DNA from 3 places in the Streptomyces sp. NPDC053665 genome. Region 2 is predicted to be linked to each of the others. Evidence: riboswitches for the same ligand, from Rfam matches in the RefSeq annotation. Region 2 holds a riboswitch; each other region holds the start of a gene.
The links. A riboswitch is a leader RNA that binds a small molecule or an ion and turns the genes downstream of it on or off. The one in region 2 is predicted to bind cyclic di-AMP.
Positions count from the first base shown of each region.

Region 1: linked by a shared signal. The riboswitch ahead of ACZ6ZN_RS26195 (transglycosylase family protein) and the one ahead of ACZ6ZN_RS14345 (C40 family peptidase) in region 2 are both predicted to bind cyclic di-AMP.
Region 3: linked by a shared signal. The riboswitch ahead of ACZ6ZN_RS07110 (M23 family metallopeptidase) and the one ahead of ACZ6ZN_RS14345 (C40 family peptidase) in region 2 are both predicted to bind cyclic di-AMP.

Region 1 is NZ_JBVJKK010000007.1:82,822-88,234, forward strand. It holds gene ACZ6ZN_RS26185 (FtsB family cell division protein) at 1-330, opposite strand, end outside; gene eno (phosphopyruvate hydratase) at 445-1,725, opposite strand; gene ACZ6ZN_RS26195 (transglycosylase family protein) at 2,125-2,844, opposite strand; cyclic di-AMP (ydaO/yuaA leader) riboswitch at 2,849-3,015, opposite strand; gene ACZ6ZN_RS26200 (transglycosylase family protein) at 3,244-4,242, opposite strand; gene ACZ6ZN_RS26205 (cytochrome P450 family protein) at 4,422-5,413, opposite strand, start outside.
Region 2 is NZ_JBVJKK010000003.1:296,188-301,600, forward strand. It holds gene ACZ6ZN_RS14330 (C40 family peptidase) at 1-80, opposite strand, end outside; gene ACZ6ZN_RS14335 (hypothetical protein) at 553-906, shown strand; gene ACZ6ZN_RS14340 (SLAC1 family transporter) at 884-1,825, opposite strand; gene ACZ6ZN_RS14345 (C40 family peptidase) at 1,903-3,072, opposite strand; cyclic di-AMP (ydaO/yuaA leader) riboswitch at 3,081-3,254, opposite strand; gene pcrA (DNA helicase PcrA) at 3,568-5,413, shown strand, end outside.
Region 3 is NZ_JBVJKK010000001.1:1,620,118-1,625,530, forward strand. It holds gene ACZ6ZN_RS07095 (bifunctional acetate--CoA ligase family protein/GNAT family N-acetyltransferase) at 1-1,726, opposite strand, end outside; gene ACZ6ZN_RS07100 (HPr family phosphocarrier protein) at 1,908-2,189, shown strand; gene ACZ6ZN_RS07105 (GntR family transcriptional regulator) at 2,387-3,082, opposite strand; gene ACZ6ZN_RS07110 (M23 family metallopeptidase) at 3,279-4,067, opposite strand; cyclic di-AMP (ydaO/yuaA leader) riboswitch at 4,081-4,245, opposite strand; gene ACZ6ZN_RS07115 (M16 family metallopeptidase) at 4,437-5,413, opposite strand, start outside.

The sequences.
Region 1 (5,413 bases), on a different contig from region 2:
CAACCGCTGCCGGATCTGCTGCTCCGCGTACGCGTCGTCCTGCCAGCGCGCCTTGGCGTCGCGCAGCCGCTCGACGCGCTCGCGCGCCTGCTGCTGCTCGCGTTGCAGGTCCTCGATCTCGGCGCGCTGGGAGACGTACTGGCGCATCGGCCAGGCCAGGGCCACGATCAGCGAGCACAGCACCAGCGCGAGCAGCGCCGCCCGGCCGGTCAGCCGGGAGCGGCGGGCCTGGCGCCTGGTCTGGGAGCGGTAGACCCGGGCCGCGGTCTGCTCACCGAGCAGCCGGATCCTGGTCGCGGTGGAGAACCGGTCCCGGTCCTTCACGGCCATGTCAGTCCGCCTCCCGCTCCACCGTCATACGCGCGTACGTCCCCGGACACGGTACGGGACCGAGTCCGGGGACGTACGTACGACGCTGCTGCCGACGAGCCGGGTCTGTCGCCGTCAGCCCTTGAAGCGCGGGAAGGCGCTGCGGCCGGCGTAGACCGCGGCGTCGTCGAGGATCTCCTCGATGCGCAGCAGCTGGTTGTACTTGGCGACGCGCTCGGAGCGGGCCGGGGCGCCGGTCTTGATCTGGCCGCAGTTGGTGGCGACGGCCAGGTCGGCGATGGTGACGTCCTCGGTCTCGCCGGAGCGGTGGGACATCATGCACTTGAAGCCGTTGCGCTGGGCGAGCTCCACGGCGTCCAGGGTCTCGGTCAGCGAGCCGATCTGGTTCACCTTCACCAGCAGGGCGTTGGCGGCGCCCTCCTCGATGCCGCGGGCGAGACGCTCGGGGTTGGTGACGAACAGGTCGTCGCCGACGAGCTGGACCTTGTCACCGAGCTTGGCGGTGATGGTCTTCCAGCCCTCCCAGTCGTCCTCGAACAGCGGGTCCTCGATGGAGACGAGCGGGTACGCGTCCACGAGCTCCGCGTAGTACTCGGTCATCTCGGCCGCCGAGCGCTCCTTGCCCTCGAAGGTGTAGACGCCGTCCTTGTAGAACTCGGAGGCGGCCACGTCGAGCGCGAGGGCGATCTGCTCGCCGGGGGTGTAGCCGGCTTCCTTGATGGCCTCGAGGATGAGGTCGAGGGCCTCGCGGTTGGAGCCGAGGTTCGGGGCGAAGCCGCCCTCGTCGCCGAGGCCGGTGGCCAGGCCCTTGCCCTTCAGGACCTTCTTCAGCGTGTGGTAGACCTCGGCGCCCCAGCGCAGGGCCTCGGAGAAGGACTCCGCGCCGATCGGCGCGATCATGAACTCCTGGATGTCCACGTTGGAGTCGGCGTGCGAGCCGCCGTTCAGGATGTTCATCATCGGCACCGGCAGCAGGTGCGCGTTCGGGCCGCCCAGGTAGCGGAACAGCGGCAGGTCGCTGGCCTCGGAGGCGGCGTGGGCGACGGCGAGGGAGACGCCGAGGATGGCGTTGGCGCCGAGCGAGCCCTTGTTGTCGGTGGCGTCCAGGTCGAACATCGCCTGGTCGATCAGGCGCTGCTCGGTGGCGTCGTAACCGACCAGCTCCGGGCCGATCTGCTCGATGACCGCGAGGACGGCCTTCTCCACACCCTTGCCGAGGTAGCGGTTCGAGTCGCCGTCGCGGAGCTCGATGGCCTCGAAGGCGCCCGTGGAGGCGCCGGACGGGACGGCGGCACGGCCGGTGCTGCCGTCGTCGAGGCCGACCTCGACCTCGACCGTGGGGTTGCCTCGGGAGTCCAGGATTTCCCGGGCTACGACGACGTCGATGGACGGCACGAGCATCTCCTTCTTATGTGACGCGGTGACGCGGGTCGCGTGGACCCGGCGGGGTGCGGGCCCGGTGGCTCGCGACATGAGCCTAACCGGCCCGGGGCGATCGGCCACCGGGTCGCCCACCCCATGGACAGAACCGAGAGTAAATTGTTTCCGAACGGAACAAAGGCGGTTCGCCGCAACGGGCCGAAACTCGGCCCCCGGAGCCCGGGCGGACATGACCCCGCCCCGGTGCGTACGGGGGAACGCGCACCGGGGCGGGGAGCCCGTGGGGACGGGGGTCCCGCCCGTGCGGCGGGGGGCCGCCTGTCAGGGCGAGGGCCTCCCGCGAGGGCGGGGCCGCCGGGCGGCCGGACCGCGGGTGTGCGGTGCGGACCGCCCTGCGGCGGTGGGAGCTGCTGCTTACTTCAGGTGCAGCTGCTGGCCCGGGTAGATGAGGTTGGCGTCCTCGACGATGTCCTTGTTCAGCCGGAACAGCTTCTCCCAGCCGCCCTTGACCTTCTCCTCGGCCGCGATCGAGCTGAGGGTGTCGCCCTTGACGACCTTGTACTCGCCGTCGCCCTTCTTGACCTTCTTGCCGGTCGGGGTGGTGACGGTCTTCTTGGCGGCCGGGCGCTCGTCGGAACGGGAGGCCGGCTGCTGCTCGGTCTCGCGGGACTCGGTGCCCTGCTGGTTCTGCTGGCTCTGCTGGTTCTGCTGCGAGGAGCCGGCGGAGCTGCCGGAGTCGGTGGAACCGCCGCCGGTGTAACCGGCGCTCGACAGGCCCTTGCCGCAGACCGGCCAGGCACCCTTGCCCTGGCTGGCGAGGACCTTCTCGGCGATCTCGATCTGCTGCGCCTTCGAGGCCTTGTCGGCGGTGGAGGCGTACTGCGTGCCGCCGTAACCGGCCCACGTGGAGGCGGAGAACTGCAGACCGCCGTAGTAGCCGTTGCCGGTGTTGATGGACCAGTTGCCGCCGGACTCGCACTGGGCGACGGCGTCCCACTCGGAGGCGGTGGCGGCGGAGGCGTTGCCGGCCGCCATCAGCGGAGCGGCGACGGCGGCGGAGGCGACACCGGCGACGGCGATGGCGCGAGTGGCCTTGGACGGACGACGGTGCTTGCCCTTGCCGGAAAACAGCATGGATGGATCCCCTCACCGACGCCTGCGAGGTGAGCTGTCGGGTTCGGGCCGGTTGAGTTGCCCGGCCACGTCCCTCACGGGACGCGGCTCCACCCCTAGCCCTTCCGGCTCAACGAGCCGGTCGGGCACCTACCTTGGGTCCCCCGCTCCTGCCTACGGCGCTTGACGCGACGACTGTTCCCGTACGGCCGCTGGCAGGATTCGGCGTTGCGGCCGCCGGGGCTCGCGGTGGCGAGCGGTCACGACCGTAGACAGGCGATCGCCGGAATTTCAAAGACGATCAAGGCTTCTGAGACCTATCTCTCACCACGTTTATACGGGACATAGGCCGCGAAACATGGCGTGAACTCGCGTCGATTCGGGGCGACTTCCGCCGCCGTTCCCGCACTGCCCGAACGGCTACTTCCCGTCCGTTTCGTCCTCTGCGGTAAGCGTCTGACCGGGCAGAACGGGCTCCGCATCGCTGTCGGCGGCCTTCTCGCCCCCGGCGTACAACTCGTCCCATCCCCCGTCGATCCGGAGGGAGTCGGCGATGGACCAGGCGCTGTCCCCGACGCCGACGATGTAGGCGCCCTCCGACTTCTCGTCGGAGCCCTTCTCGTCGCGCGAGGCGTGGCGCCCCGAGGACCCGTTCGCAGCGCCGTCCGCGGACTCGGTGCTCTCGTCGGCACTGGGGCCGCGGTGCCGGCCGGAACCGGTGTCCGCCGCGGCCGAGGAGCCGTCGCTCGGGCGGGACTTGCCGGATGCCTCGCTCTCGGGCGTGGCCGACCGCGAGCCGGCCGACCCCCGATCGGCACTGCGAGAGGCGCGCGATGTACCGGAATCATCCGATTCGCCCCGAGATGCCGACGAAGCGTCAGGTGACGCCGAGCCGGACGGGGAAGACGACGGGGACGATGCGGACGGGGAGGGCGAGGCGGAGGACCCGGAGGATCCGAGCGAGTCGAGCAGTCCGGGCGAGTCCGTCGGAGCGGAGTCACCGGACGAGCCGGACGAGCCGGACGCATCGCCCGAACCCGACGCACCCTTCTCGAGGCCGGAGAGGAGCCCGCAGGTGTGCCAGGCGCCGACCCCCTGTTCGGCGAGGATTCTCTCGGCCACGGCTATCTGCTGCGAACGGCTGGCCAGATCGGCGCTCGCGGCGTAGTCGAGACCGCCGTGACTCTCCCAGTCCTCCTGGGAGAGCGCGAGGCCGCCGTAGTAGCCGTTGCCGCTGTTCTGGCTCCAGGCCCCGCCGGTCTCGCAGTCCGCGATCCGGTCCCAGGTGGCGCCGTCCGCAGCGCTGGCACCGGAGGCCCCGAGGAGCGGGATCGCGATGGCGGAGCCGGTCACTCCGGCCGCGACGAGGAGAGCCGGAGCCTGGCGGGGGCGACGGTGACGACCGTTCCCGGAGAGCATACGGAGACCTTTCGCAAGACAGCAGTGACCCGCGCGGCGCCGTCTCCGGGCCGCGTTGATGGGTGAACGTATAGGCAGACGATCACTTGTCACAAGTTCATGCCGCGCAGATCACGTGAAGATCACAGACATGACGGCGTGTCATGTTTGGCGGGAGCGCTCGCTGGTCATGGCGGCCGTCACACCGGAGTGAACTCCACCGGGAGGGTCCGCAGCCCCCGCATGATGAGCCCGCCGCGCCAGCGCAGCTCGTCCGGGTCGGCCGCGAGCCGGAGGTCGGGCAGGCGCGTCAGCAGCGTGGCGAGGGCGGTCTGGCCCTCCAGCCGGGCTAGCGGGGCGCCGAGACAGTAGTGGATGCCGTGGCCGTACCCGAGGTGCTGGTTGTCCCGGCGGGACAGGTCCAGCGTGTCCGGCTCGGCGAACCGCTCCGGGTCCCGGTCCGCGGCCGCCAGCACCACCAGGACCGGGTCGCCGGCCTCGATGCGCTGCCCGCCGACCGTCAGCGGCTGCGTGGCGAAGCGCCAGGTCGCGAGCTCGACGGGGCCGTCGTAGCGCAGCAGTTCCTCCACGCCGGTGGCCAGCAGGTCCTGCTCCCCGGCGGCGAGGGACGCCTGGAGGCGGGCCCGCTGCCCGGGGTGGGTGAGCAGGGCGTAGGTGCCGTTGCCGATGAGGTTGACGGTCGTCTCGAACCCGGCGAACAGCAGGATGAACGCCATGGCCGCCGCCTCGTTCTCGGTGAGGTGCTCACCGTGGTCGGAGGCGCGGATGAGCCCGGAGATGAGGTCCTCGCCGGGGGCCGGTTCGTCGGGCAGCACCTGGCGCTTGCGGTGGATCAGCTCGGCGAGGTAGCCGCGCATCTTCTTCACCGAGCGGGCGACGCCGCCGCGGGGCCCGCCCTGGTGACGGATCATCATGCCCGCCCAGACGCGGAAGTCGTCCTGGTCCTCGCGGGGGACGCCTAGCAGGTCGCAGATGGCGTAGATGGGCAGCGGGAAGGCGAACTCGTGGATGAGGTCCGCCGACCCCGTCCGCGCGAACCGGTCGATGAGGCCGTCGGTCAGCTCCTGCACCCGGGGGGCGAACTCGGCGACCCGGCGGGGCGTGAACGCCTTGGACACCAGCCGCCGCAGCCGGGTGTGGTCCGGCGGGTCGATGTTCAGCAGGTGCGTCA
Region 2 (5,413 bases):
GAGGCGAGCGCGATCGTGGCGGCCGTACGGGCCGTGCCGCCGGCCATGGGGCGTTGTCGGGGCTTGCGGTGCGCTGCCACCTGGGGGCCACGTCCTTTCCTCGACCGCCGGTGGGGGTGTGCGGTCGCCGGGAGCGGACGGGCGGCCTGCGCGTCCGGCGGCGGCCCGCACAGGGGAGACGGGCCGCCGCCGGACTTTTCTCGGCGGTGGTGTCCGACTGCCGCCCCTGGCCCGGGCGGCGGTGGGGAGCCGGTCACCTGGTGAAGGACGGTAGAGGTGCGCGTGCGGCCCTCGTGGCGGGTGTGCGGAACTGTCCCCGGAGGACCGGTGGTGACCGTATGCGACCAAGATCCCGCCTCGGCCTCCCTCGCTTCACTCAGCGTGATGACCGATGCCGGGGATCATGGGCGAACGACCGTGATCGGGTGCTATGGGGCGCATATATGCACCACCGGGCCGATTCCGGGTGGCCGGGCCGGAGCCGGATCGCCGGGCTCGGGATGCCGGGCCGGTGTCGGGCGGCCGGACGGGCCCTGGCTAGGCTCCGGCCTCATGGACGTCCTCATCCACCTCTTCGTCGGCCTGCACATCATCGGCATCGCCTCGCTCCTGGGCGGCTTCCTCACCCAGATGAAGGCGATGGGCGAGGGTACGGCCCGCTTCACGCCCGCGATGCTGCACGGCGCACTGACCATGCTGGTCACCGGCGTGGCCCTGGTCGGCCTCAACCAGGCCGACGACCAGTCCGTGAACAACATCAAGATCGGCGTGAAGCTGGCGCTCCTGGTCGTGATCCTCGGCCTGGTCTACGTGAAGCGCGACGAGGAGCGGGTGGACAAGGGCCTGTTCGGTCTGGTCGGACTGCTCACCACGGCCAACGTCTTCATCGCCGTGCTCTGGACCTGACCCGGGAGGGCCGGGCGCCGGCCCGGGCCGAGGCGGCCGCCCAGACGGTGCAGGCGAGCCACGCGGCCACGGCCGCCCACAGCAGCGCCTGGCCGGCGACGTCCAGCCAGGCGACGTCGAGCGCCGTGGCGACCTCCAGGGTGGCCGTCGCCGTCACGGCCCAGCAGAACACGGTCGCCCAGCGCCGCGCGTCGTAGTGGTGCCGCGGCCAGAACAGCTCGGCGACCAGCAGGGCGACGCAGGCGACCGCGGCGAGCACGAGCAGGGTGACGGCGGTGTTGCGCAGGGCGTCGCCGTCGTCCTCGTTCCACAGGTAGAGGCGGGAGCTGTCGGCGGACAGCAGTTGCGCCCCGGCCAGCGCCGAGACCGCCAGCGCGCCCTCCGCGAACCAGTGGTCGCCGCGCCCCTCCTCCACCTGCCGTGGCTGGAAGCGGAACAGGGCGAAGCCGTACAGCGCGAGCCCCAGCCACAGCAGCACCAGGGCCGCGTGGGCCGGCCAGGCCAGCGACTCGGCCGCGGCCAGGGCCGCCGCCAGCACGGCGAGGCACTGGGTGGCCACACACCGCAGGAACACCGTTCCCCGCCGGCCGCCGACCTCCACGGCCAGCAGCACCGCCCAGACCAGCGCGGACAGGGCCAGCAGCGCCCAGCCCACGGACCGCAGACCCGCGGCGGTGAAACCGGTGCCGAGGAGGGCGGCGGCCGCCGCGGTGGTGAACACCGCCGGCACCTCCGCCCGCCACGCGCCGCGTGCCCGCTGCAGCAGGCTCACGGCCGACACCAGCCACGCCCCGCAGGCCAGGGCCAGCACGACGCGGGAGAGGGTGGCGTGACCCGCGGAGTCGAGACCGACCGACACGGTGCCGGTCGCCAGCGCATACGTCGCCCACCAGGTGGCAAACGGGGAGGGACCGGACATAGCGCCGATGCTAGAGAGCAACGCGCGCCGGAGGTGAGGGGCACGCGCGCGTGCCCCTCAAAAACGTCCGTGTCCGCTCAGGCGGGCCGCACCACGCTGTGGATCGCCGACTCGCCGTCGTAGTAGACCGACTCCTCGCGCACGTACGTGCCCGGCTTCGGCGCGTGGATCATCATGCCGTTGCCGATGTACAGCCCGACGTGCGTGACGTCGTCGTAGAAGAAGACCAGGTCGCCCGGCCGGGCCTGGGACACCGGGACGGTGGTGCCGGCGTCGACCTGGTCGTAGGTCGTGCGCGGGAGGGTGACGCCGGCGGCCTTCCAGGCGGCCTGGGTGAGGCCCGAGCAGTCGTAGGAGCCGGGACCGACGGCACCCCAGACGTACGGCTTGCCGATCTGGGCGCGCGCGAACGCCAGGGCCTTGTCCGCCTTGGTGGCGTACGAGGAGTCCACCGGGGCCGGCGTGGAGGGCGAGCCGGAGTCCTGCGACGGCGAGCCGCTCTCCTGCCGGGGGGCCTCCTCGCGCTGGGTCTGCTCCTGCGCGGTCTGCTGCCGGGCCAGCTCGGCGGCCCGGCGGGCGGCTTCCCGCTGCTTCTCCTGCTCGATGGCCGCGAGCCGCGCCTTCTCCTCGGCGGTCAGCCGCGACATCAGCGCGCGGGCGTCGGCCAGCTTGCGCTGGACGGTCGCCTTGGCCGCCTTCAGGTCGCCCTGGGCGTCGGTGAGCTTCTCCAGGCTCTCGGTGGCCTCCCGGCGCTTCGTCATCGTCTCGGACTGCTGGGTGACGAAGTCGTCGACCGCTTCCTTCTGGCGGCCGGTCATCCGGTCCATCAGCTGGGTCTGGTCGAAGTAGTCCTGCGGGGTGTCCGCGAGCAGGAACGTCGCCGTCTCCGGCGCGGCCGCCCCCGTGCGGTACTGGGCGGAGGCGTAGGAGCCGAGCTTCTCGCGCGCCTCGTTGAGCTTCCCGGCGCGCTGCGCGACGTCGTCGAGGAGGGTGTCGACGCGCTTGCGCTGCTTGGCGGTCTTCTCCTTGGCCCCGTTGTACTTCTCGGTCGCCGACTCGGCCTGGCGGTACAGGTCGTCGACTTTCTTCTCGACTTCTTCGAGGCTGGGCTTGTCGTCGGCCTCGGGGGCGGCGTTGGCCGACTGGGACAGCAGGGCCACGGAGGTGAGGGCCGCCGTTGCCAGGGCGGGGGTCCGTATGCCTGCCACGCGCGAACCGGTGGGACGCGACTTGCGGTGCGACGCCAAGGGAGGCGACTCCTTCCATCGTCCGCCTACCGGGTTAGCTGTCGGGTTCGGGCGGGTGGTTCGGAAGGGTTGCCCTACGGCCTTCTCCGGATCAGGAGGCGGGCCGATTCACCCCGGGGTTCTCGGTTGGGTCCCCGGCTCCGGCTGCCGCTGCGGCACACCGGACTCGGCGGAGGCCGCGCGGCCCGGCGACGTTCGCCGGAAACGGTCGTGCGGCCTGGTCGCACGGTAGCCAACTCGTGTGGCCTCTGTGAAGGTTGATGGGTGATATGCCCGATACATTTTCGTGACCTTCCCGGGGAGCGTTGCTCGGAGTGAACGATCCAGGCGGCTCGGTCCTGATTTGCCCGGGATTGTTGCGGACATAGCGGAACGTGATCATGCGGCGCTGGAGGGTGACATCGCGCCACGGGCCCGGCCGCCCCGCCGGTGCCCGGGGCGATGTCTCCGGGGTGGCGGCGGACTGTCAGTGGGGCGCCCTAGACTCGGAGAGCGATGAGCAGCCTCTTTGACGACAACTTCCTGGCGAGCCTCCAGGCCCAGCGGGGCCCCGCGGACGAGCCCCCGCCGCCCCCCGAGGACGATCACGCTCCGGAGCCGCTTCCGGACGATCTGTTCGGCGGGAAGTTCGACGTGCCGCCGGACCGCGACACCCACTACCGGGACGGCGCCCCCCGCCCGGTGATCGACGCCGCCGCGCTGCTGGAAGGGCTCAACGACAACCAGCGGGCCGCCGTCGTCCACTCCGGCTCCCCGCTGCTCATCGTCGCCGGCGCCGGCTCCGGCAAGACCCGCGTGCTCACCCACCGCATCGCCCACCTGCTGGCCGAGCGGCACGTGCACCCGGGGCAGATCCTCGCGATCACCTTCACCAACAAGGCCGCCGGCGAGATGAAGGAGCGCGTCGAGCAGCTCGTCGGCCCGCGCGCCAACGCCATGTGGGTCATGACCTTCCACAGCGCGTGCGTGCGCATCCTGCGCCGGGAGAGCAAGAAGCTCGGCTTCACCTCCTCCTTCTCGATCTACGACGCCGCCGACTCCAAGCGCCTCATGGCCCTGGTCTGCCGCGACCTGGACCTCGACCCCAAGCGCTTCCCGCCCAAGTCCTTCAGCGCCAAGATCAGCAACCTGAAGAACGAGCTGATCGACGAGGAGGACTTCGCCGCCCAGGCCACCGACGGTTTCGAGAAGACCCTCGCCCAGGCCTACGCCATGTACCAGTCGCGGCTGCGCGAGGCGAACGCCCTCGACTTCGACGACCTGATCATGACGACGGTCAACCTGCTGCGCGCCTTCCCGGACGTCGCCGAGCACTACCGCCGCCGCTTCCGCCACGTCCTGGTCGACGAGTACCAGGACACCAACCACGCCCAGTACGCCCTCGTGCGCGAGCTGGTCGGCACCTCCGAGCACCCGGTCGACGTACCGCCCGAGGCCGAGGTGCCGCCCGCCGAGCTGTGCGTGGTGGGCGACGCCGACCAGTCGATCTACGCCTTCCGCGGCGCGACGATCCGCAACATCCTCCAGTTCGAGGAGGACTACCCGGACGCGACGACGATCCTGCTCGAGCAGAACTACCGCTCCACGCAGACCATCCTGTCCGCGGCCAACGCCGTCATCGAGCGCAACGAGTCCCGCCGCCCCAAGAACCTGTGGACCAACGCGGGCACCGGTGCGCGGATCACCGGCTACGTCGCCGACACCGAGCACGACGAGGCGCAGTTCGTCGCCGACGAGATAGACCGCCTCACCGACGCCGGCGAGGCCAAGGCGGGCGACGTCGCGGTCTTCTACCGCACCAACGCCCAGTCCCGTGTCTTCGAAGAGGTCTTCATCCGCGTCGGCCTGCCCTACAAGGTCGTCGGCGGCGTGCGCTTCTACGAGCGCAAGGAGGTCCGGGACGTCCTGGCCTACCTGCGCGTGCTGTCCAACCCCGAGGACTCGGTGCCGCTGCGCCGGATCCTCAACGTCCCCAAGCGGGGCATCGGCGACCGCGCCGAGGCGATGATCGACGCCCTGTCCCAGCGCGAGAAGATCAGCTTCCCGCAGGCGCTCAAGCGCGTCGACGAGGCGTACGGCATGGCCGCGCGCTCCACCAACGCCGTCAAGCGGTTCAACACGCTGATGGAGGACCTCCGCACGATCGTCGAGTCCGGCGCCGGGCCTGCCACCGTCCTGGAGGCCGTGCTGGAGCGCACCGGCTACCTGGCCGAACTCCAGGCGTCCACCGACCCGCAGGACGAGACCCGGATCGAGAACCTCCAGGAACTCGCCGCCGTCGCCATGGAGTTCGAGCAGGAGCGCGGCGAGGACGCGGAGACCGGCGGCACGCTGTCCGACT
Region 3 (5,413 bases), on a different contig from region 2:
CCGCCGGGATGGCGGTGACGACGACCGCGTCGCAGCGGTCGTCGGCGAGCGCCCGGGACAGGGCCGCGTGGAAGTCCGCCGCCGACGCCGCCGTGGTGAGGTCCTGCGGCGGGTGCGGCCGCAGGCCCTCGGCCAGGCACGCGTCGTAGGTGAGCAGGCCGAGCGACTCCGAGTTGCCGAGGATGGCCACCCGGGGTCCGGCGGGCAGTGGCTGGCGCGCCAGCAGCAGGCCCGCGTCCACCAGGTCGGTGATGGTGTCGACGCGTATCACCCCGGCCTGCCGCAGCAGGGCCGAGACGGTCGCGTGCGGCAGGCGCGTCGCCCGCACGGCATGCCCCTGGGGGGCGGCGCCGTGCCGGGCGCCCTGGACGACGACCAGGGGCTTGGCGGCGGCGGTGCGCCGGGCGAGGCGGGTGAACTTGCGGGGGTTGCCGATGGACTCCAGGTACATCAGGACCACGTCCGTGTCGGGGTCCTCGTACCAGTACTGCAGGACGTCGTTGCCGGAGACGTCGGCGCGGTTGCCCGAGGAGACGAACGTGGACACGCCGGTCACGCCCGTGACGCCGCCGCCGCGCCGGTGCAGCCGGGACAGCAGGGCCACGCCGATGGCACCGGACTGGGCGAACATCCCGATGCGGCCCGGGCGCGGCACCTCGGGGGCGAGGGAGGCGTTGAGCCGCACCCGGGGCGAGGTGTTGATGACGCCGAAGGCGTTGGGCCCGATGATGCGCATGCCGTACGTGCGGGCCTGCCGGACGAGCGCACGCTGGCGCTCGCGCCCTTCGAGCCCGCTCTCGGCGTAGCCGGCGGACACCACGACCAGTCCCTGCACCCCGTGTTCGCCGCACTCGGCGACGACCTCGGGCACGTGCTCGGCGGGCACGGCGACGACCGCGAGGTCGACCGGGCCGTCGATGTCGCGCACCGACCGGTGGGCGGGCACCCCGTCGAGTTCCTTCTGCTCGTCGGGCAGGGCCCTGTTCACGGCGTACAGGCGGCCGGTGTAGCCGGCGTCGCGGATGTTGCCGAGGACGCTGCGCCCCACGCCGCCGGGGGTGCGTCCCGCGCCGATGACGGCGACCGAGCCGGGCGCCAGCAGCCGCTGCACCGAGCGGGCCTCCGCGCGGTGCTCGCGCGCGTACTGCACGGCCAGGGAGCGGTCGGTGGGTTCGAGGTCGAACTCCAGACGGACCACGCCGTCCTCGAAGCTGCGCTTCTGGGTGTACCCGGCGTCCGTGAACACCTTGATCATCTTGGTGTTCGCGGGCAGCACCTCGGCGGCGAACCGGCGGATGCCGCGCTCCCGGGCGACCGCGGCGATGTGCTCGAGCAGGGCGGAGGCGACTCCGCGGCCCTGGTGGGCGTCCTGGACGAGGAAGGCGACCTCGGCCTCGTCGGCGGGAGCGGACGCGGGCGTTCCGTCGGCGCCGATGCGGTCGTAGCGTACGGTGGCGATGAACTCGCCGCCGACCGTGGCCGCGAGTCCCACCCGGTCCACGAAGTCGTGGTGCGTGAAGCGGTGGACATCCTTGGCGGACAGGCGAGGGTACGGCGCGAAGAAGCGGTAGTACTTCGACTCGTCGGAGACCTGCTCGTAGAAGCTGACGAGGCGATCGGCGTCATCGACGGTGATGGGCCGGATGCGTGCGGTGCCACCGTCGCGCAGCACCACGTCGGCCTCCCAGTGGGCGGGGTACTCGTGCCGGTCCGGCGAGGTCTGCATGGGCCCCAGAGTACGGCTCGCGTCCGACAGCGGCGCGGGGCAGTCTGTGGAGGGCGTCGGTCGGGTCGAGGCCGCGATCCGATCTCCGCCCCGGGGCGGTGGCACGACAGGGCCGCTCCCGGTGGGCTTCACGTGTGGGAAACTGGTCTAGACAACCCGGAACACCGAAGGGCAGCAACACATGGCTGAGCGCCGCGTCAACGTCGGCTGGGCCGAGGGCCTCCACGCCCGCCCCGCCTCCATCTTCGTCCGAGCCGCCACGGCCACAGGCGTCCCGGTGACGATCGCCAAGGCTGACGGCAACCCCGTCAACGCGGCCTCGATGCTGGCCGTCCTGGGTCTGGGCGCCCAGGGCGGCGAGGAGATCGTCCTCGCCTCCGACGCCGAGGGCGCGGACGCCGCCCTGGACCGGCTGGCCAAGCTGGTTGCCGAGGGTCTCGAGGAACTGCCCGAGACCGTCTGATGTGAGAGCGCCTCTCCGGCGCGTGCGGGGCCCATTCGGTGTCGACCGGATGGGCCCTTCGCATTTCGGGGCTGCATTTCCGTGCACGCACACGCACGGCCGCATGCGCGGGATGCCGCATTTTCAGGAACAGGGCAGCGGACATGCGGAATTCCGGCGCTCCGGAAATTCCCTGCTCTTTGTATACGGCTCTCGCGTTAAATCCGCGGGCTCGCCGTGTTGACGGGATGTTGCGAGTTCCTCACCCGCCCGGCGCGCTCCCCGGCCGAGCCGGACCGCAGGCGGTGGGCGGCGGTCGCGCGCTCGACGTGCAGGGCCGCGGCCGCCCGCGCGCGCTCGCCGTCGCCGCGCGCCACGGCGTCCACGATCGCGCCGTGCTCGTTCCACGACTCCACCGGGCCGGGCGGCGCCTCGACCGTGTACATCCAGGCGATCTTGTGCCGGAGCTGGGTGAGCACCGCGGTCAGCGCGGGGCTCCCGCAGGCCTGGGCCAGCGTCTCGTGGAACCAGCCGTCCAGGGAGCGCAGGTCGTCGCCGCCGCCCTGGCGCGCCCGCTCCCGGCCCAGCCGGACCAGGCCGCGCAGGACCTTGAGATGGGCCTCGGTGCGGCGCTGCGCGGCCCGGGCCGCACCGAGCGGCTCCAGCAGCAGCCGCATCTGCAGCAGGTCGGCGGCCTCCTGCTCGGTGGGTTCGGCGACGCAGGCGCCCGCGTGCCGTCTGGTCACCACGAAGCCCTCGGCCTCCAGGGTGCGCAGGGCCTCCCGCACGGGAACGCGGGAGACGCCGTAGCGGCGGGCCAGCAGCTCCTCGGTGAGCCGGGCCCCGCGCGCGTGGACGCCGGCGACGATGTCGTCCCGGATGGCGGTGCACACCGAGTGCGCGGGAATGCGCATGACCGACCTCCGTCTGATTCCCGGGGAAAACGCCGACGCGCGCTCCACGGCTCTTCATTGCGAGTGACTCTATGGCAATGTGCCGCACTTTCCGGCGGCGGACGGAAATCAGGGAGAAGTTTTTGGACGACGAGCCGTCCGGGACGCGAAAAGCCCCGGCCTGCGGGCCGGGGCTTTCACGGAACTCGGGGTGACGTCAGAGGTTGACGCCGTGCGAGCGGAGGTAGGCGACGGGGTCCATGTCGGAGCCGTACTCGGGGCTCGTGCGGGCCTCGAAGTGCAGGTGCGGGCCGGTGACGTTGCCGGTCGCGCCGGACAGGCCGATCTGCTGACCGGGGGTGACCTGCTGGCCGACCGAGACGCCGATGGACGACAGGTGGCCGTACTGGGTGTACGTGCCGTCGTTCATCTTGATCACGACCTGGTTGCCGTACGCGCCGCCCCAGCCGGCCTCGACGACCGTACCGGCGCCGACGGAGTGGACCGAGGTGCCGGTCGCGGCGTGGAAGTCGACGCCGGTGTGGCTGCCGGAGGACCACAGGCCACTGCTGGCCTGGTAGCTGGTCGACACGTACGAGCCGGAGATCGGGGACACGAAGGTGTTCAGGCGCTTGCGCTCGGCCTCGCGGGCGGCGCGCTCCTTGGCCTCGCGCGCCTTCTCGGCGGCTTCCTTGGCCTTCTTGGCCGCCTCGGCGGCCCGCTCGCGCGCGGCCTCCTCGGCCTTCTTCTTCGCGGCGGCCTCCTCGGCCGCCTGCTTCTGCGCGACGGCCTGGGCGTCGATCTGCTCGGCGACGGTGTCGCCCATGGTGACGACGGGGGTGAGACCGGTCTGCTCGGGAGCCGGCTCGGCGGCGAAGGCGGCCGGAGCGGCCACGGTGCCGATGACGCCGGTCGTGGCGAGAGCCGCGACGCCCGCCGCACGGGCCGTGCCGCGCTGGAGGCGGCTGGGGCGACGGTGCTTCCCGGTGGCGCGGGTGAACGCCATGAAGTGGCTGGTCCTTTCCTTCCTTCTCGCCTACCGGGTTAGCTGACGGGTTCGGAGCAGGAAGGTCTCCTACGGACCCCCTCGCGGCTCGCGCGGGCGTCCGATTCACCCCAGGGACTGCGGTTGGGTCCCCGGCTCCCCTGGCTCGCGCCGTACGGGGACTCGGCGATGACTGTCCGGTGCCGCGGGTGCGGCGCACTGCCTGACGAACAGCCCGGATGACGCTAAGCGGCGCCGCTTTCAATTCCCAAACGAAACCCGCCTTTTGTAGCGCATCCCACAGGGCAGACGGGCCTCCTCCGTACCAATTCGGGCATAAGGGAGCCCTGGTGCCTTCGATGACAACCAGGGCTCCCGCGCGCGTGTGCCCTACTCCGCGGTGACGACCGAGACTTCGCCGATGCCGAGGGCCTCGACGGGCGCCTTGATCTGCGTCGCGTCACCGACGAGCACGGTCACCAGACGGTCCACGGGGAAGGCGCTGACGACCGCCGCGGTGGCCTCCACGGTGCCGGTCGCGGCGAGCTGCCGGTACAGCGCCGCCTGGTAGTCGTCGGGCAGGTGCTGCTCGACCTGGTCGGCCAGCGTGGAGGCGACGGCCGCCGCCGTCTCGTACTTCAGCGGCGCGACGCCGACCAGGTTCTGCACGGCGACGTCCCGCTCGGCGTCGGTCAGCCCCTCGGCCGCCAGGGTGCGCAGCACGGTCCACAGGTCCTGCAGGGCGGGACCGGTGTTGGGCGTGTCCACCGAACCGCTGATGGCGAGCATCGAGGCGCCGGTGCCGTCCGGGGCGGACCGCAGGACCTGGGCGAACGCCCGCACCCCGTAGGTGTAGCCCTTCTCCTCGCGCAGCACGCGGTCCAGACGGGACGTCAGGGTGCCGCCGAGGCAGTACGTGCCGAGCACCTGGGCGGGCCAGACGCGGTCGTGCCGGTCCGGGCCGGTGCGGCCGATGAGCAGCTGCGTCTGGACGGCGCCCGGGCGGTGGACGATGACGACCCGGCCCCGGTCGTCGGCGGTGACCGGCGGCACCGGACGCGGCTCGGCACGGGAGCCGGTCCAGGCGCCCAGCGTGTCACCGAGCAGGGCGTCGAGGTCGATGCCGGTGAGGTCGCCGACGACGACGGCGGTGGCCGTGGCGGGCCGGACGTGCTTCTCGTAGAAGCCGCGTACGGCCGCGGAGTCGATCGCGGCGACGGTCTCCTCGCCGCCCTGCCGGGGCCGCGACATGCGCGAGTCCGCCGGGAACAGCTGCCGGGACAGCTCCTTGGCGGCCCGGCGCGAGGGATTGGCCAGCTCGTGCGGGATCTCGTCGAGGCGGTTGCGGACCAGCCGCTCGATCTCGC